2 regions of the Kitasatospora sp. NPDC090091 genome follow, and region 1 is predicted to be linked to the other one. Evidence: riboswitches for the same ligand, from Rfam matches in the RefSeq annotation. Region 1 holds a riboswitch; the other holds the start of a gene.

Evidence for each region. A riboswitch is a leader RNA that binds a small molecule or an ion and turns the genes downstream of it on or off. The one in region 1 is predicted to bind S-adenosylmethionine.
Region 2: another riboswitch for S-adenosylmethionine. It lies ahead of ACIPSC_RS00945 (aminotransferase class V-fold PLP-dependent enzyme); the one in region 1 lies ahead of thrC (threonine synthase).

What each region holds. Positions count from the first base shown of each region.
Region 1 covers NZ_JBIVDY010000008.1:74,899-84,407, forward strand. The annotation lists gene ACIPSC_RS15880 (extracellular solute-binding protein) at 1-1,223, shown strand, start outside; gene ACIPSC_RS15885 (cupin domain-containing protein) at 1,373-1,726, opposite strand; gene ACIPSC_RS15890 (DUF3263 domain-containing protein) at 1,820-2,065, shown strand; gene otsB (trehalose-phosphatase) at 2,104-2,946, shown strand; gene ACIPSC_RS15900 (trehalose-6-phosphate synthase) at 3,020-4,489, opposite strand; gene ACIPSC_RS15905 (glucosyl-3-phosphoglycerate synthase) at 4,528-5,568, opposite strand; SAM riboswitch class I at 5,787-5,921, shown strand; gene thrC (threonine synthase) at 5,939-7,222, shown strand; gene ACIPSC_RS15915 (ubiquitin-like small modifier protein 1) at 7,250-7,528, shown strand; gene ACIPSC_RS15920 (cold-shock protein) at 8,088-8,291, shown strand; gene groL (chaperonin GroEL) at 8,682-9,509, shown strand, end outside.
Region 2 covers NZ_JBIVDY010000001.1:203,548-213,056, reverse strand. The annotation lists gene ACIPSC_RS00955 (rhomboid family intramembrane serine protease) at 1-661, shown strand, start outside; gene ACIPSC_RS00950 (Lrp/AsnC family transcriptional regulator) at 703-984, shown strand; gene ACIPSC_RS00945 (aminotransferase class V-fold PLP-dependent enzyme) at 1,015-2,397, opposite strand; SAM riboswitch class IV at 2,446-2,563, opposite strand; gene trpD (anthranilate phosphoribosyltransferase) at 2,672-3,748, opposite strand; gene ACIPSC_RS00935 (hypothetical protein) at 3,894-4,313, opposite strand; gene ACIPSC_RS00930 (heme-copper oxidase subunit III) at 4,709-5,329, shown strand; gene ACIPSC_RS00925 (c-type cytochrome) at 5,517-6,326, shown strand; gene ACIPSC_RS00920 (Rieske 2Fe-2S domain-containing protein) at 6,335-7,393, shown strand; gene ACIPSC_RS00915 (cytochrome bc complex cytochrome b subunit) at 7,390-9,051, shown strand; gene ACIPSC_RS00910 (GntR family transcriptional regulator) at 9,154-9,509, shown strand, end outside.

The sequences.
Region 1 (9,509 bases):
GAGCGCTGCTGCTCACCGGCTGCGGCGGCCAGGGCGACCGGACGGTCACCCTCAAGCTGGTGGCGGCCGACTACGGCGAGGACGCGGCCACCGGCTCCAAGCTCTACTGGCAGGACGTGGCCCGCCGCTTCGAGACCGCCAACCCGGGCATCAAGGTCGACGTAGAGGTGGTCGGCTGGACGGACATCGGCAAGCGGGTCGCCGACCTGGTGGGCAGCGGCAGGTCGCCCGACCTGGTGCAGACCGGCGGCTTCGCCGACCAGGCCGCGGCGGACCGGCTCTACCCCGTCGCCGACGTGCTCTCGCTGGACACCCAGGCCAACATGCTGGAGTCGTTCAGCCACGCCGGGCAGGTGCTCGGCACGCAGTACGGCATCCCGTTCGTCTCCTCCTCACGGGTGCTCTTCTACAACAAGGCGATCTTCCAGAAGGCCGGCATCACCCAGCCGCCGGCCACCTGGAACGAGCTGCGGCAGGCCGCCGAGAAGATCCGGGCCAAGGTGCCCGGGGTCGTGCCGTACGGGCTGCCGCTGGGGCCCGAGGAGGCGCCGGCCGAGTCGATGCTGTGGACGCTGAGCGGCGGCGGGAGCCTCTCCGACGACGTCGGCAACTACACCATCGACAGTGCCCAGAACCAGGCCACCTTCGGATGGCTGCGGACCAACCTGGTCGAGACGAAGCTGACGTACCCCGAGCCGGGCACGATGAACCGCACCCCGGTTTTCACCGACTTCGCGGCCGGCAAGGTGGCGATGCTGAACGGGCACCCGACGCTGCTGCGGATGGCCGCCAAGGCCAAGGTCGACTACGGCACGGCGCCGATCCCGCGGAAGGACGGCCTGGCGAAGACCGCCGGCCTCGGCGTGGCGGACTGGATGATGGCGTTCAAGGCCAACGGGCACAAGAACGAGATCCGCAGGTTCCTCTCCTTCGTCTACGCCAAGGAGAACCAGCTCAAGTTCGACGAGGCCTACAACCTTCTCCCGGTCACCCAGGACGCCTTCGCCGAGATGACCGCGGGCGGCGGCCGGCACGAGGACCTGAAGCAGTTCGCGGCCGGGCTGGCCAACGCCAGCTTCTACCCGTTCGGGGACCCGGCGTGGGCCGAGGTCAGCAACCGCATCAAGACGGGGATCGGCGCGGCCGTGACCGGCGACCCCAAGCAGGTGCTGGAGGGACTGCAGGAGGCCGCGGTGAAGGAAGCGGCCCGGGTCCGCAAGTGAGAACCCGGGCTGCTACTCGCCCGCTCGCCTCCCGGGCCGCTCCGGACCCGGTGCCGACGCTCCTCGCTCCAGCGCTCCAGCGCTCCTGCGTCGCTCGTCGCTCGTCGCTTTCGACACCGGCGCGGCCCTTCGGCTCGGGGCGGGGGGAGTCAGAGGCTGATCGCGTAGGCCTTGCGGAGCGTCTCGTGGACCGTCCAGGTGGTGCGGTCCCCGGCGCGCAGGACGCCGCAGTCGCCCGGGCCGACGTGGAGCGTCGGGCCGTCCTCGATCTCGATGGTGGCCCGGCCGCTCAGCACCACGAACATCTCGTCGGCCTCCACGTCGGTGACCACGCCCGGGGTGATCTGCCAGATCCCGCGGAGCTGGCGGCCGTCGGCGGACTCGGAGAGCACGCGGCCGGAGACCTCGGGGGTGCCGGAGACGATCTGGGCCGGGTCGAGCGGGTCGGGTTCGAGCTCGGCGGCGGGGATGTGCAGGGCGAAGCTGGGCGTCGTGGCGGTCATGGGGTCGACGCTATCCGGGGACGCCCCCGGCCGCGGGGCGCAGAGTGTGTCGGGTCCGCGGGGCAGAATGACACTCCGTAGTGGTGGGCGGAGGTGTGGCTCGTGGCCGGCACGGGTGGACTCGGTGAGCGTGACTTGGCGGTACTGGAGCTCGAAGGCCGCCAGTGGCGGACGGCCGGAGCGAAGGAGCGGGCCATCCGGGAGGAGCTGGGTCTCTCCAGCACCCGGTACTACCAGCTGCTGAACGCACTGCTGGACCGGCCGGAGGCGCTGGCGCACGCTCCGGTCCTGGTGAACCGGCTGCGCCGGATCCGGGACGCCCGCCGGGCCGCCCGGTAGCGGGAGTCCGGCCGGGGCCGCGTGGGTAGGGTCCGGGCATGGGCCTTGAGCAGAGTGTGCCGCCGACCACGGATGCCGGGCGCGCGGGCCTGGCGGAGATCCTCCGGGCGCCGCGGGACGCGGTGGTCGCACTGGACTTCGACGGGACGCTGGCGCCGATCGTGGCCGACCCCGCGTCCGCACGGGCGCATCCGGACGCGGCCGGGGCGCTGGCCGCCCTGGCACCGCGGGTCGGGTCGATCGTGGTGGTGACCGGCCGGCCGGCCGCGCTGGCGGTGGAGTACGGCGGCCTGGACGCCCTCACCGGCGTGGTGGTGCTCGGCCACTACGGCGCCGAGCGCTGGGAGGCGGGGGAGCTGACCTCGCCGCCGGCGCACCCGGGGGTGGAGCGGGCACGGGCCGAGCTGGCCGGGGTGCTGGCGGAGTCAGGGGCGCCGGCCGGGACGTGGGTCGAGGACAAGGGGCGGTCGCTGGCGGTGCACACCCGGCGCACAGAGGCACCCGAGGAGACGCTGGCGCTGCTGCGTGCGCCGGTCGGGGCGCTGGCCGAGGCCCACGGGCTGGTGGTGGAGCCGGGACGGCTGGTGCTGGAGCTGCGTCCGCCGGGGGTCGACAAGGGGGCCGCGCTGACCGGCTACCTGCGCGAGCGCGGGGCGCGCTCGGTGCTGTACGCGGGGGACGACCTGGGCGACCTGGCGGCCTTCGACGCGGTGGAGCGGCTGCGCGGCGAGGGCGTCGCGGGGCTGCTGGTCTGCAGCGGCACGGTGGGCGACGCGCCGGTGAAGGAGCTCGCCGACCGGGCCGACCTGGTGGTGGCGGGCCCGGCCGGCGTGGTCGAGCTGCTGACGGCGCTCGGGGCGGTCCTCGGGGCCCAGGCCTGACTTGTGAATCAGGCCGGGGCCGCGCCACAGGTCAGGCCCTGATGCTGAGCGCCGCTCCGCCCCGGGCGGGCGGTCAGCGCAGCGCGTCCAGCTGGTCGAGGAACCACTGCTGCGGCGGCAGCGCGGTGGCCGCGGCGGCGAGCCGCTTGGTGCGGTCGGCGCGCTCGTCGGCGGCCATGGTGAGCCCGGCGTGCAGCGCGTCCGCGGTGGCGATCACGTCGTAGGGGTTGACGCTCAGCGCGTCCTCGCCGAGCTCGGCGTGGGCGCCGGCCTCGCGCGAGAGGACGAGCGCGCAGCCCCGATCGGAGACCACCGGCACCTCCTTGGCGACCAGGTTCATGCCGTCGCGGATCGGGTTGACCAGGGCGACGTCGGCCAGCCGGTAGGCGGCGAGCGACCGCGGGAAGTCGTCGTTGACGTGCAGGATCAGTGGCTGCCAGGAGTCCGTGCCGAACTCGGCGTTGATCTCCGCGGCCAGCTCCCGGACCCGCGCGGTGTAGTCGCGGTACTCGGCGAGGTCGGTCCGCGAGGGGTAGGCGAAGGCGATGTGGACGACGCGGTCGTGCCACTCCGGGCGGGTGCGGAGCAGGTGCCGGTAGGCCTGGAAGCCGCGGACGATGTTCTTGCTCAGCTCGGTGCGGTCGACCCGGACGACGGTGCGGCGGTCGCCGACGGCCTCGCGCAGCGCGGCGAGCCGCTCCTCGACGTCCGGGCGGTGGGCGCGCTCGCGCAGGAAGTCGGCGTCGGCCCCGAGGCCGTGGACGCCGAGGCGGGTGGTGCGGCCCGCGTGGGTGACGGTGAGGGCCTCCCGGTCGACCTCGGCGCCGAGCACGGCGGCGCAGCACTCGGCGAAGGCGAGTGCCCAGCGGCGGGTCAGGAAGCCGGCCCGGTCGGCGCCGAGGATGCCGGTGAGCACGGCCTCGGCGACGTCGTCGGGCAGCAGCCGGAAGTACTCGGGCGGGGCCCACGGGGTGTGCGAGAAGTGGCCGATCCGCAGGTCCGGCCGGGCGGCGCGGAGCAGCGCGGGGGCCAGCGAGAGGTGGTAGTCCTGCACCAGGACGGCCGCTCCGGGGGCGGCCTCGGCCGCCAGCGCCTCGGCGAAGGCGGCGTTGTAGGCGGTGTACGCCTGCCACTCGGTGCGGAAGCCGGCGTCGAAGGCGGGGGCCGTGGGGGTGGCGTACAGCAGGTGGTGGACGAACCAGAGGGTCGAGTTGGCCACGCCGTTGTAGGCGCGGGCGAAGGTCTCCGGGTCTATGTCCAGCATCCGGACGGCCTGCCCGCCGACATCGTGGCCGGCCCGGTCGAGGCGGCCGTCCGGGGCCTCCCGGGCGGCCCGGCGGTCCGCGTCGCCGAGGGCCGCGCAGACCCAGACGGCGTCGGGGTCGCCGATCGCGGAGAGCCCGGAGACCAGGCCCCCGCCGCCCCGGCGGAGGGCCAGCGTGCCGTCCTCCGCCGTGCTGAACGACACCGGTCCCCGGTTGGATGCCACCAGGACCGGGGCGGTGCCGGTCGAATTCGAACGCTCGGTCGTGAGATCGCCCATGATGGGTAGGTTGCCGGGGGCCCGGGGCCGCAAACCCCTCAGCGGGCCGGGTGGCGGCCCGCGTACTCGGGGACGGTGTGCATCGGGGGCCGCTCCAGGGCCGTCACCGGGTGGGTGTGCGCGGTGAACTCCCTGGTCTCCGGATCGCGGGTGAACTGGGTGAGCAGCGGGTGCACCAGATCGGCGGAGGCCTTGAGCCGGTGCGTCCGGTCCAGCCGTTCGAGTGCCGTGCGGTAGATGGTGGCGGCCATCCGGCCGAGGGCCTGGCCGTCCTGGTGGCGGTGGTGGCGCACCCCGACGTCCACCTGGGCCAGCGCGTCCAGGCCGACGGTCTCCAGTGCGTCGACCAGCAGGCCCAGCTCGACGCCGTAGCCGGTGGGGAAGGGCAGGCGTTCGAGCAGCGAGCGGCGGGCCGCGTACTCGCCGCCGAGCGGCTGGACGAAACCGGCGAGTTCCGGCCAGTGCAGGTTCAGCAGGGGGCGGGCGACCAGTTCGGTGACCCGGCCGCCGCCGGACGGGACCACCGCGGCGTCCCCCGCGGCGGAGTCGCTCGGCGTCACTTCGAGCGGCCGGTCGTACATGGCCTTGACCAGCTGGATGCCGGGGTCGGTGAGCAGCGGTCCGACGATGCCGGAGACGAAGGCCGGGTCGAACTCGCGCAGGTCCGCGTCGATGAAGCAGACGATCTCGCCGCGGGTGACCAGCAGCGAGCGCCAGAGCACCTCGCCCTTGCCGGGGGCGGCGGGCAGCCGGGGGAGGATCTCGTCCCGGTGGACCACCCGGGCGCCCGCGGCGGCGGCCACGGCGGCGGTGCCGTCGGCGGAGCCGGAGTCGACCACGACGAGCTCGTCGACCAGCGGCAGGCGCTCCATCAGCTCCCGGCGGACCGTGCGGACGATGTCGCCGACCGTGGCCTCCTCGTCCAGCGCGGGCAGGACGACGCTGACGCTGCCCGCACGGCCGGCGGCCCGCTTGGCCTCCAGCAGGGTGCGCACCGGACGGTCGGCCGCGCTCCACGAGCGCCGGCGCAGCCAGGACGCCGCCTGCGGGACGAGCTCGGGTGTCGGGTCGGCGGGCACGGGTCTCTCCTCGGCGGGGTTCGGGTGGAGCGGGTCGGTTGGAGCGGTCGGGTGGGGCGGATCAGGTGGAACAGCTGGGTGGAACGGTCGGGTGGAACGGGCCATCTCGCGTGGCGGACGGTCCCGTTCAAGCTTCACGCCTTCGGATACAGTCTTCGTACAGCGGTCGGACCTTCGCACGCCGGGGTCGCCGCTGAGCAGGACCAACAACTTCACAGAGCTCATCCAGAGGGACTGAGGGAACGGCCCGTTGACGTCCCGGCAACCTTCTCGCGCGGCTGTCGTTACAGGCCCCGGCGGGACAGGTGCCAATTCCGGCCTGTGGCGCAACCGCGCCGCGGGGAAGATGAGGAGAGAGGCCTCCGCCACCATGGCTATCGACACTGCCGCACCCGTCAGCACCGTTGACCTCGGCCCCGCCGCCGCGCTGTCCTGTCGCGAGTGCGGCACCCGGTTCCCGCTCGGCCCCAGCTTCGCCTGCCTGGAGTGCTTCGGGCCGCTGGAGATCGCGTACGACTTCGGGAGCGAGGGCGCCGAGGCGCTGCGGAAGCGGATCGAGTCCGGCCCGGCCTCGATCTGGCGCTACGCCCCGCTGCTGCCGGTGCCGGCCGACGTCGCCGGCAAGCCGAACCTGAACCCTGGCTGGACCCCGCTGGTCAAGGCGGACAACCTGGGCCGCGAGCTCGGCTTCACGGCGCAGCTGCACATCAAGGACGACTCCGGCAACCCGACCCACTCGTTCAAGGACCGCGTGGTCGCCTGCGCGATCGAGGCGGCGCGGGCGTTCGGCTTCACCACGCTCTCCTGCTCCTCGACCGGCAACCTGGCCGGCGCGGTGGGCGCCGCGGCCGCCCGGGCGGGCTTCAAGTCCTGCGTGTTCATCCCGCACGACCTGGAGCAGGGCAAGGTCGTCATGGCCGGTGTGTACGGCGGCGAACTGGTCGGCATCGAGGGCAACTACGACGACGTGAACCGCTTCTGCTCGGAGCTGATCGGCGACCCGGCCGGCGAGGGCTGGGGCTTCGTCAACGTCAACCTGCGCCCGTACTACGGCGAGGGCTCCAAGACGCTGGCGTACGAGATCTGCGAGCAGCTGGGCTGGCGCCTGCCGGAGCAGATCGTCATCCCGATCGCCTCGGGCTCCCAGCTGACGAAGATCGACAAGGGGCTGCGCGAGCTGGTGAAGCTCGGCCTGGTCGAGGACCGGCCGTACAAGATCTTCGGCGCCCAGGCCGAGGGCTGCTCGCCGGTGTCGGCGGCGTTCAAGGCCGGCCACGACGTGATCCGCCCGGTCAAGCCGGACACCATCGCCAAGTCGCTGGCGATCGGCAACCCGGCCGACGGCCCGTACGTGCTGGACATCGCCCGGCGCACCGGCGGTGCGGTCGAGGACGTGACGGACGCCGAGGTGGTGGCCGCGATCAAGCTGCTGGCCCGCACCGAGGGCATCTTCGCCGAGACGGCCGGCGGCGTCACCGTCGGCGTGCTGAAGAAGCTGGTCGAGACCGGACAGCTGGACCCGGCCAAGGAGACCGTCGCGATCAACACCGGCGACGGCCTGAAGACGCTGGACGCCGTCTCCGACGCCGGGATGACCGCCGTCATCCGCCCGACGCTGGCCTCGTTCCGCGACGCCGGCCTCGCCTCCGCCTGACCCACCCCCAGCTAGGAGAAGCCCCCCATGAGCGCCAACGTCCGCATCCCGACCATCCTGCGCACCTACACCGGCGGCGCCGCCGAGGTGAGCGCCGAGGGCGCCACCCTGGGCGACGTCATCGCCGACCTGGACCGGAACCACGCCGGGATCGCCGCGCGCATTCTGGACGACACCGGCAAGCTGCGCCGTTTCGTCAACGTCTACGTCAACGACGACGACGTTCGGTTCGCGGAGGGTCTGGCCACCGAGATCAAGGACGGCGCGAGCGTCTCGATCATTCCGGCGGTGGCCGGCGGCTGCTGAGCCGTCCGACTGCCGAGTCGGCCGCCCCGGGACGGAATTCCGACCCGGGGTGGCCGGTCGTATTTTGGCGGGAATATTTGCACTCCCAGTCGGAGTAGAGTGTGGCTCGACCGGGAACGGGGCTCCCCTCCCCCTCGTACCGGTGGTCGAATCCGTCCGCGCCCGCACCGCCGTTCCCCGTCCGGCCGCCGAGACCGCCGGCCGCTCCACGGCCGTGAAACATGTCAGGCCGATGTCAGAATTCTTGAGGGGATTTGGGTAATCCGTCCGCTATGTCCGGCGTGAATTGCGGCGTTCCTTCCGATTCCGTCGGATCTGCCCCTTGGCGGGCCCGGTGAATTCCCGGCGATTGGGCCTGTTGCAGAGGGCGTCGATCCGGATACATTCAGCCGCGGTCGACGCAATCGCCCGTACACCGGACGCCGTCCGGTGGTCTCGGCGGGGATTGCGGCGTGCACGGCTGTGCCCAGGGGGGGTTCCCCGGGCCGGCCTCAACCAGACCCGCACCCGCAGACCCGCGGGCGCGTGAAGGGCCAGCACAGCACTAGGGGAGTTCGGAATGGCTCAGGGCACCGTCAAGTGGTTCAACGCGGAGAAGGGTTACGGCTTCATCGCGGTCGACGGTGGTGCGGACGTCTTCGTCCACTACAGCGCGATCCAGATGGACGGCTACCGCACCCTTGAGGAGGGCCAGCGGGTCGAGTTCGAGATCTCTCAGGGGCAGAAGGGCCCGCAGGCGGACATGGTCCGCGCGGCGGTCTGACCTTTCCGACACCCAGGAGTTCGGCTCGGCCCATCGGCTGGTGCACCTCTTGCTTCGCGGCGGGCCCGCACGACACGCGTCGTGCGGGCCCGCCGCCGTGTGCGGGGCGCGGCGCGGGCCCGGCCGCGGGGCCCGGTGAGGCCCGGCCACGGGGCCCGGTGAGGCCCGGCGCGGGGGTGCGGCGCGGCTCGCGGGTTGGCGATTGGGCTTGCACTCGCCTACCCGGAGTGCTAATCATTGGCGTTAGCACTCACAGCGTGAGAGTGACAGCGGACCGGGTCGGTGAGGCCCCCGGGAGCGGTAGGGGAAAGGACCCCCGCACACCAGGGCCGTCCGTCGCGGGCACCCCTTGGTCCGAGCAGTCGACCGTGTCCCGGAGGACCACTTCTGATGGCCAAGATCATCGCCTTTGATGAGGAAGCTCGCCGCGGCCTTGAGCGTGGCATGAACCAGCTCGCCGACGCAGTGAAGGTCACGCTCGGCCCCAAGGGCCGCAACGTCGTGCTGGAGAAGAAGTGGGGCGCCCCCACGATCACCAACGACGGTGTCTCCATCGCCAAGGAGATCGAGCTCGAGGACCCCTACGAGAAGATCGGCGCGGAGCTCGTCAAGGAGGTCGCCAAGAAGACCGACGACGTCGCGGGTGACGGCACCACCACCGCCACCGTGCTGGCCCAGGCGCTCGTCCGCGAGGGTCTGCGCAACGTCGCCGCCGGCGCCAACCCGATGGCCCTGAAGCGCGGTATCGAGAAGGCCGTCGCCGCCGTCTCCGACCAGCTGCTGGCCCAGGCCAAGGACGTGGAGACCAAGGAGCAGATCGCCTCCACCGCCTCCATCTCGGCCGCCGACACCCAGATCGGCGAGCTCATCGCCGAGGCCATGGACAAGGTCGGCAAGGAAGGCGTCATCACCGTCGAGGAGAGCAACACCTTCGGTCTGGAGCTGGAGCTCACCGAGGGCATGCGCTTCGACAAGGGCTACATCTCGGCCTACTTCGCCACCGACCTGGAGCGGATGGAGGCGACGTTCGAGGACCCGTACATCCTCATCGCCAACTCCAAGATCGGCTCGGTCAAGGACCTGCTCCCGCTGCTGGAGAAGGTCATGCAGAGCGGCAAGCCGCTCGTCATCATCGCCGAGGACGTCGAGGGCGAGGCCCTGTCGACCCTGGTCGTGAACAAGATCCGCGGCACCTTCAAGTCCGTCGCCGTCAAGGCC
Region 2 (9,509 bases), on a different contig from region 1:
CGGCATCAACCCCCTCTACGGCCGCGGGCAGGCGCGGGTCTGCGCCGAGCAGCGGTACGAGCAGCGCTGGGGGGCCGTCCCCGCCGAGCTGCTGGCCGGCCGGCCGCTGACCGCCGAACAGCTGGCGCAGGCCCCCGACCCGGTGCCCGGTTGCCCGGCCGCCCCGACGCCGGGCAAGCACCCGGCGCTCTCGGTGCTCAGCGCGCTCTTCCTGCACGCCGGCTGGCTGCACCTGCTGGGCAACCTGCTCTTCCTCCACGTCTTCGGCCCCAGCGTCGAGGAGCGGTTCGGCCGGGCCCGGTTCGCCCTCTTCTACCTGGCGGCCGGCTCGCTGGCGACGTACGGGTTCGCGCTGGCCGAGGCGCACGCCCCGGACTCCACCCGGGTGCTGATCGGCGCCTCGGGGGCGATCTCGGCCGTACTCGGCGCCTACCTGCGGCTGCACCCGCGGGCCCGGGTCACCACGCTCGTCCCGCTGCTGCTCTTCCTTCCGCTGCGATTCCCGGCCTGGCTGGTGCTCGGGCTCTGGTTCGCCCTCCAGTGGTGGTCGGTGCACTCGGCCGGGCCCGGGGTCGCCTACCTGGTGCACGTGATCGGCTTCGCGGCCGGCTTCCTCTACGCCTGCACGCTCGCCACCCGTCCCCCGCGACGCCCCGGCTGACGCCCGATACCCTGGCGGCACCTCACAAAGGAGCCGGAACAGTGATCACCGCCATCGTCCTGATCAAGACCAGCGTCGACCGCATCCCGGAGATCGCCGAGGCGATCGCGGCCATCGAGGGCGTCAGTGAGGTCTACTCGGTCACCGGCGGCTACGACCTGGTGGCGATGGTGCGGGTGCGCCACCACGACGACCTGGCGGAGGTCATCCCCGGCCGGCTGAACAAGGTCCCGGGCGTGGCCCACACCGAGACCCAGATCGCCTTCCGCACCTACTCCCAGCACGACCTGGAAGCCGCCTTCGCGCTCGGCCTGGACGAGTAGCAGCCCGCCCGGAGCCCCGCAGCGGCCGGCTCAGCCCGCGCGCCGGCCCCGGTCGACCTGCACCGCCGCGACGCAGCGGCCGCCCTCGTTGCGGTAGGTCCACGCCGCGCCGTCCGTGACCAGCTCGCGGACGGCGGTGAGGAACCGCTCGACGTGCTCGTCCGGGGTTCCGGCGCCGAAGCTGACCCGGATCGCGTTCAGGCTCCGCTCGCCCGGCAGCGACGGCTCGGGGGCACCGCACTCCGACGGTGCCACGTCCTCGTCACCGAGCAGCGTGCGCACCAGCGGGTGCGCACAGAAGAGGCCGTCGCGCACCCCGATGCCGTACTCGGCGGAGAGCGCGGCCGAGAAGTGCGAGCTGTTCCAGCCCTCCACCACGAAGGAGAGGACGCCCACCCGCGCGGAGCCGGCGCCGAACAGGTTCAGCACCTTCACCTGCGGGATCTCGGCCAGGCCGGCCGTGAGCCGGGCGACCAGCTGCTGCTCGCGGGCCTCCAGCGCGTCCCAGCCGGCCTCGGTGAGCGCCCGGCAGGCCGAGGCGATCGCGTAGGCGCCGATCACGTTCGGCGAGCCGGCCTCGTGCCGGGCCGGGCCGGTGTGCCACTGCACGGCGACCGAACCGTCCGCCTCCCGGGCGACCGTCCGGGTCGCGCCGCCGCCGGCCAGGTAGGGGTCGGCCGCGTCCAGCCAGTCGGCGCGGCCGGCCAGCACCCCGGCGCCGAACGGCGCGTAGATCTTGTGGCCGGAGAAGGCGATCCAGTCCACGTCCAGCTCCCGGACCGAGACCCGGTGGTGCGGGGCGAGCTGGGCGGCGTCCAGCACCACCCGGGCGCCGTGCCGATGGGCGGTCCGGGTCAGTTCGGCGACCGGCCAGAGCTCGCCGGTGACGTTGGAGGCCCCGGTGACGCAGAGCAGCTTGGGCCCCTCGGGCGCCGCGGCCAGCGCGGCGTCCAGGGCGGCGACCGCCTCGGCCCGCGAGCGCGGGGCGCGCAGGTAGGTGACGGCCAGCCCGGCGTGGGCCCAGGGCAGCAGTGAGGCGTGGTGCTCGGTCTCGAAGGCGAAGACCCGGGTGCCCGCCGGGACGGCGCCGGCCAGCAGGTTGAGCGAGTCGGTGGTGGCCCGGGTGAAGACCACCTGGTCGCCCTCGCGCAGGTCCAGGAACCCGGCGACGGTGCGGCGGCTCTGCTCGAACAGGTCGGTGGAGAGCTGGGAGAGGTAGCCGGCGCCGCGGTGCACGCTGCCGTAGTACGGGGCGTAGGCGGCGACGTCGTCCCAGACCCGCTGCAGCGCCGGGGAGCTGGCGGCGTAGTCGAGCGCGGCGTACTCGACCTTCGCACCGTCGGCGAGCGGGACCTGCACGTCGCGGCCGAGGACGGCGAGCGGGGCACGGACTTCGGTGGGGAGCAGGGACACGGGTGCACTCCTTCACGGGGTGAGGACCCCGGGGTGCATGTCGTCCGGCGTCCGCGCTTGCCCCGCGGGCGGATCGCCACGGGGCCCGGTCCTCACCCAGGGCACCCCGCCACGGACGGAGGGTTGCCGGACAGCAAGCTGGGGCTTCGCGCTGTCACTCATGACCTGGCCAAGACTCTAGGTCGCGCCCGCCGGGGTGGTCAAACAGCGTTCCGCCATCCGGACAGCACGAGGGGCCCGCGGGAACGCCTCCCCGCGGGCCCCAACTGCCTTCTCACGCCTTGCTGGTGGCCTCCGCCCAGCGCTTCAGCAGATCCTGTGCGGCGCCGGAGTCGATCGCCCGGGCGGCCCGCGCCATGCCCGCCGCGAGCTGGTCGGCGAGCGGCGCGTCGGTGAGGTCCAGCGCCACCAGGGCCGAGGCCGTGTTCAGCAGGACGGCGTCCCGCACCGGCCCCTGCTCACCCGCCAGCAGCCGGCGGGCCACGTCCGCGTTGTACGCCGGGTCGCCGCCGCGCAGCGCCTCGATGCCGACCGGCTCGATGCCGACCGTGCGCGGGTCGAAGGTGGTCTCGGTGACCTCGCCGTCGCGGACGACCCAGACCCGCGAGGTGGTGGTAATGGTCAGCTCGTCCAGGCCGTCGTCGCCGCGGAAGACCAGCGCGCGGGCGCCGCGCCCGGCCAGCACGCCGGCGATCAGCCCGGCCAGCCGGGTGTCGAAGCAGCCGACCGCGTGCGCGGTCACCCGCGCCGGGTTGGTCAGCGGGCCGAGGATGTTGAACGCGGTCGGGACGCCGAGGTCGCGCCGGGCGGTCGCGGCGTGCCGCATCGACGGGTGGAAGCGCGCCGCGGAGCAGAAGGTGAGGCCGACCTCCTCGGCCACCTCGGCCACCCGCCGGGCGGACAGGTCGAGGCTGATGCCGAGCTTCTCCAGGACGTCCGAGGAGCCGCTGGCGGAGCTCGCCGCCCGGTTGCCGTGCTTGACCACCTTCGCGCCGGCCGCGGCGGCCACGATCGCGGACATGGTGGAGATGTTCACCGTCTTGGCCCGGTCGCCGCCGGTGCCCACGATGTCCACGGCCGGGCCGGGGATGGAGAGGGGCTCGGCGTGCGCGTACATCGCGTCCACCAGGCCGGTGACCTCTTCCACCGTCTCGCCCTTGGAGCGGAGCGCCACCATGAAGCCGGCCACCTGGGCCGGGGAGGCCTCGCCGCTCATGATCCGGTCCATCGCCCAGGAGGAGGCGGAGCGGTCGAGGTCCTCGCCCCTCAGCAGTGCCGACAGGACGTCGGGCCAGGTGCGGACCACCTGCACGGGGTCGTTGCCGCCGTTCGCAGGGTTCACGTTCACCATGGCTGACTCCAGCTGTTGTCGGTTCCCGGAAGGGATGTCCGTACGGATGGAGCCAGCCTATCGAGCGGCGGGACGCCGAGGTCCCGCCGCCGGACTTCTTCTCTCGTACTGAGACGGCGCCCGCGGGGCGCGCGCCGGACCGGACCTAGGCGGGCGTCCGCTTCGCCACCCGGGCCCGGAGCAGCGTGGCGGCGGCCTCCGCGAGCGCCACCGGGTCCACCGGCCGGGAGATCGCGGCGTCGGCCCGGCTCCAGGCGGCCAGCCAGGTGTCCTGCGGCCGGCCGATCAGCACCAGCACCGGCGGGCAGCCGTAGATCTCGTCCTTCAGCTGCCGCGCGAGCCCCAGCCCGCCGACCGGCACCGCCTCGCCGTCCAGCACGCAGAGGTCGACGCCCCCCTTCTCCAGTGCCTTCAGAACCGCGGGGTGCGTCGCGCACTCCAGGTACTCCAGCTCCGGAAGGTCCTCGGCGGGCCGGCGGCCGAGGGCCGTCAGCACCTGCTCGCGGGTGTTGCGGTCGTGGCTGTAGACGAGGACGGTCAGCGTCTCGTCGGACTTGTACGCCATGGGCCCTGCTCCCTCACGTGTGATCCGGACCACGTTCACCTCACTCCGGATGCTACTCCCGATCACCCTCCGCCGAGGCCGTCCCGCACGATCCCCTCAAGCCGCCGCGCCCCCGGCTCACCCTCCCGGAGGACGGCCCGTCACCCCCGCGCACGCAGTCCACCCGTACGGCCGACCGCGGGTCCGCTCCCCTTACTTCCCGGGCCCACCGCAGCGGTGCAGCGACACGCCGGGCAAGGGGGTCGAAGGGGCCTGCGAAGAACCGTCAGAAAAGGGACACGCCGCTGCTCAGTCCCTGTCCGGACGCCCCGTCCGGCGCCACCGGGGCATACCGCACGCACCGGACACTCCGAGGGAGACCCCCCGGCGTGAAGACGGAATAAGGGACCGACATAATGTCCGTCGTGGCGACAGCAACAGCAGTAGAAACCGGGCACGCGCACGGATCGGTCAACCGGCCGAACATGGTCAGCGTCGGAACGATCGTCTGGCTCAGTTCCGAGTTGATGTTCTTCGCGGCCCTCTTCGCGATGTACTTCACGCTCCGCTCCGTCAAGGGAGCCGAGTTCTGGACCGAGAAGGCGCACGCCCTCAACGTGCCCTTCTCCTCGGTCAACACCACGATCCTGGTGCTCTCCTCGCTGACCTGCCAGCTCGGCGTCTTCGCTGCCGAGCGCGGGGACGTGAAGAAGCTCCGCTCGTGGTTCGTCATCACCTTCGTGATGGGCGCGATCTTCATCGGCGGCCAGGTCTTCGAGTACACCGAGCTGGTCAAGAAGGACGGTCTCTCGCTGTCCTCCGACCCGTACGGCACGGTGTTCTACCTGACCACCGGCTTCCACGGTCTGCACGTGACGGGTGGTCTGATCGCCTTCCTGCTGGTCCTGGGACGGACGTACGCAGCCAAGCGGTTCACGCACGAGCAGGCCACCGCCGCCATCGTGGTGTCGTACTACTGGCACTTCGTCGACGTCGTGTGGATCGGCCTGTTCGCGACCATCTACCTGATCAAGTAACCAGCTGATCAGGTCGCTGGCCACCGGCGCACGGCCCCGCCCTCACCGGCGACGGGCCGCTTCGTCCGGTGCCGACGCTCCCACCGACCGACCGCGCGCGCAGCCCTAGAGAGGCAGCCTCGTGCCGGCCAGACCGGCCGCCGGGTGCACCCACCAGTCGACCAGATCCTGACACCGGGGTTATTCCGTGAAAAAGCTCTCCGCACGACGGCGCCACCCATTGGCGGCGCTGGTCGTCCTACTTCTCGCCCTGGCGGCAACCGGGGGGCTGTACGCCGCGTTCGCGCCCGCCGACAAGGCGCAGGCCGACGTCGCCGCGCAGTCGCTCGCGATCGATGAGGGCAAGAAGCTCTTCGCCGTGGGCTGCTCCTCCTGCCACGGCCTGAACGGCCAGGGCAGCAGCGACGGTCCCAGCCTGGTCGGCGTCGGCTCCGCCGCGGTCGACTTCCAGGTCGGCACCGGTCGCATGCCGGCCCAGCAGCCCGGCGCCCAGGTGCCGCGCAAGAAGACCATCTACTCGCAGGCGGAGATCGACCAGCTCGCCGCCTTCGTGTCCTCGCTCGGCCCCGGCCCGGTGACGCCGACCGAGGAGCAGTTCACCTCGACCAACCCCGAGGACATCTCCAAGGGTGGCGAGCTGTTCCGCACCAACTGCGCCCAGTGCCACAACTTCGCCGGCCAGGGCGGTGCCCTGACCAAGGGCAAGTACGCCCCGTCGCTGGAGGGCGTGGACGCCAAGCACATCTACGAGGCCATGCAGACCGGCCCGCAGAACATGCCGTCGTTCCCGGACACCACCATGCCCGAGGAGCAGAAGAAGCAGATCGTGGCCTTCGTCCGCCACACCACCAACGATGAGCCGAACCCCGGTGGTCTCACGCTCGGCAGCCTCGGTCCGGTGACCGAGGGCCTGTTCGGCTGGATCTTCGGTCTCGGAACGCTCATCGCGGTCGCGATCTGGGTCGCCGCCCACACCACCAAGGCCAAGAAGTCATGAGCCACGACATGTCAGAAGAGAAGCTCCCGGAGTCGCACGGCTCCGCCGGGCACCACGAGGTGGCCGCCCACGGCGACCCGTTCGCCGACCCGGGCCTGCCGGCCCACGAACCGCGTCGCACCGACATCGACGAGCGGGCCGCCAAGCGGGCCGAGCGCCAGGTCTCGCTGATGTTCGTGGTCTCGATGCTCGCCACCATCGGCTTCATCGCGTCGTTCGTCGCCATCGACCCGGACAAGATCATCTACGTCTGGCCGCTGGGCCACATCAGCGAGATGAACTTCGCCCTGGGCATGACCCTCGGCCTGGCCCTGTTCATGATCGGCGCGGGCGCGGTCCACTGGGCCCGCACCCTGATGTCGGACCACGAGCTGCCGGCCGAGCGTCACCCGATCGAGGCCGACGACGAGCTCCGTGCCGACGTCATCGAGCAGTTCAGGACCGGTGCCGCGGAGTCCGGCTTCGGCCGCCGCAAGATGATCCGCAACACCCTCATCGGTTCGATGGCGCTGGTGCCGCTGTCCGGTGTGGTGCTCCTGCGCGACCTGGGCCCGCTGCCCGAGGACAAGCTGGAGCACACCGGCTGGCGCGAGGCCACCGAGGCCAAGCCGCTGCAGCTCATCAACATGAACACCAACCTGCCGATGAAGGCCGAGGACATCATCGTCGGGTCGCTGACCTTCGCGATGCCCGAGGGCCTGCACGTCCACGACGAGGACTTCCAGCAGCAGATCGCCAAGGACGCCCTGATGCTGGTGCGCATCGCGCCGGACGACATCAAGGACGACAAGTCCCGGGACCTGGGCTTCGAGGGCATCCTCGCCTACTCGAAGATCTGCACCCACGTCGGCTGCCCGATCAGCCTCTACGAGCAGCAGACCCACCACGCGCTCTGCCCCTGCCACCAGTCGACCTTCGACCTGGCGGACGGCGCGCGCGTCATCTTCGGCCCGGCCGGCCACCCGCTGCCGCAGCTGAAGATCACCACTGACGAGAAGGGCTTCCTGGTCGCCACCGGCGACTTCGACGAGCCCGTCGGCCCGAGCTACTGGGAGCGTGCTCGATGAGTAGCGCGAGCAGCACCACCTCCGGTGCCGCCAAGCCCGCCAGCACGCGTGCCAATCCCGCCAACAAGTGGGAAGCCGCTGCTGACTGGACGGACGGCCGGCTGGGGATCTACTCCCTCGCCAAGGCCAACCTGCGCAAGATCTTCCCGGACCACTGGTCCTTCATGCTGGGCGAGATCTGCCTCTACACCTTCGTCATCATCATCATGACCGGCGTCTACCTGACGCTGTTCTTCAAGCCCTCCATGGGCGAGGTGATCTACGACGGGTCGTACGTCCCGCTCAAGGGCATCCAGATGTCCGAGGCGTACGCGTCGACCGTCGACATCAGCTTCGAGGTCCGCGGCGGTCTGCTGATCCGCCAGATCCACCACTGGGCCGCCCTGGTCTTCGTGGCCGCGATGCTCGTGCACATGATGCGCGTGTTCTTCACCGGCGCGTTCCGCAAGCCGCGTGAGATCAACTGGGTCTTCGGCTTCCTGCTGCTGGTCCTGGGCATGTTCGACGGCTTCTTCGGCTACTCGCTGCCCGACGACCTGCTCTCCGGCACCGGTATCCGGTTCATGGAGGGCGCCGTCCTGGCGACCCCGCTGGTCGGCACCTACATCCAGATGTTCCTGTTCGGGGGCGAGTTCCCCGGCCACGACATCGTGCCGCGGTTCTTCACCATCCACGTGCTGCTGATCCCCGGCATCATGCTGGGCCTGCTGGTGGCCCACCTGATCCTGGTCTTCTACCACAAGCACACCCAGTGGGCGGGCCCGGGCAAGACCGAGAAGAACGTCGTCGGCATGCCGCTGATGCCGGTCTACATGGCCAAGGCCGGTGGCTTCTTCTTCCTGGTGTTCGGTCTGATCGCGGCCGTCTCGGCGATCGCCTCGATCAACCCGATCTGGGCGTACGGCCCGTACCGTCCGGACCAGGTGTCCACCGACGCCCAGCCCGACTGGTACATGGGCTTCTCCGAGGGCCTGATCCGCGTCATGCCGGGCTGGGAGATCGGCCTGTGGGGCCACACCCTCAACCTGGGTGTCTTCATCCCGCTGATGGTCGTCTTCCCGCTGGTGCTGGTCTCGATCGCGGTCTACCCGTTCATCGAGGGCTGGATCACCGGTGACAAGCGCGAGCACCACATCCTGGACCGCCCGCGCAACGCCCCGGTCCGCACCGCGCTCGGCGCCGCCTGGATCAGCCTGTACCTGGTCCTGCTGGTCGCCGGTGGCAACGACCTCTTCGCCACCCACCTGCACCTGTCGCTCAACGACGTGACGTACTTCGTCCGTGTGGGCTTCTTCGTGGTGCCGGTCCTCACCTTCATCATCACCAAGCGCTGGTGCCTCGGCCTCCAGCGCCGGGACAAGGAGAAGGTGCTGCACGGCCGCGAGACCGGCGTCATCAAGCGCCTGCCGCACGGCGAGTTCGTCGAGGTCCACGCGCAGCTGCCGCAGACCGACCTGTACAAGCTCACCGCGCACGAGCAGATCCAGCCGGTCGAGCTGCCGGCCCAGACGGACGAGAACGGCGTGGCCCGCCGCGCCGGCGTCATCACCCGTACCCGGGCCAAGCTCTCCCGCGGCTTCTACGGCGAGGGCAGCCAGATCCCCAAGCCCACCTCCGAGGAGCACCACGAGATCACCAGCGGCCACGGCCACCACTGATCCCGTCGCACCCCGCGCCACACCCGAGGGCCGCCGACCAGAACTCTTCTGGTCGGCGGCCCTCGGGCTTTTCCGTCCCGCCACCCTTCGTCAGGAGCCATCGTGGAGCTGTCCGTCGACCCCGCCGCCGCCACTCCCCCGTTCGAGCAGATCCGGTCGCAGATCGCCGACCGGGCCCGCAGCGGCGAGCTGCCGACCGGGCTGCGGCTGCCCACCGTGCGGGCGCTGGCCGAGCAGCTCGGGGTGGCGGCCGGGACGGTGGCACGGGCCTACCGCGAGCTGGAGGCGGACGGCGTGGTGGAGACGCACGGGCGGCGCGGGACGCTGATCGCGGCGACCGGGGACACCGGACACCGGCTGGCCGCCGCGGCCGCCGCCGAGTACGCCGAGCGGGCCCGGCGCCTCGGGGTGCCACTGACCGACGCTCTGGCGGCCGTGCAGACCGCGCTGCAGCTGGC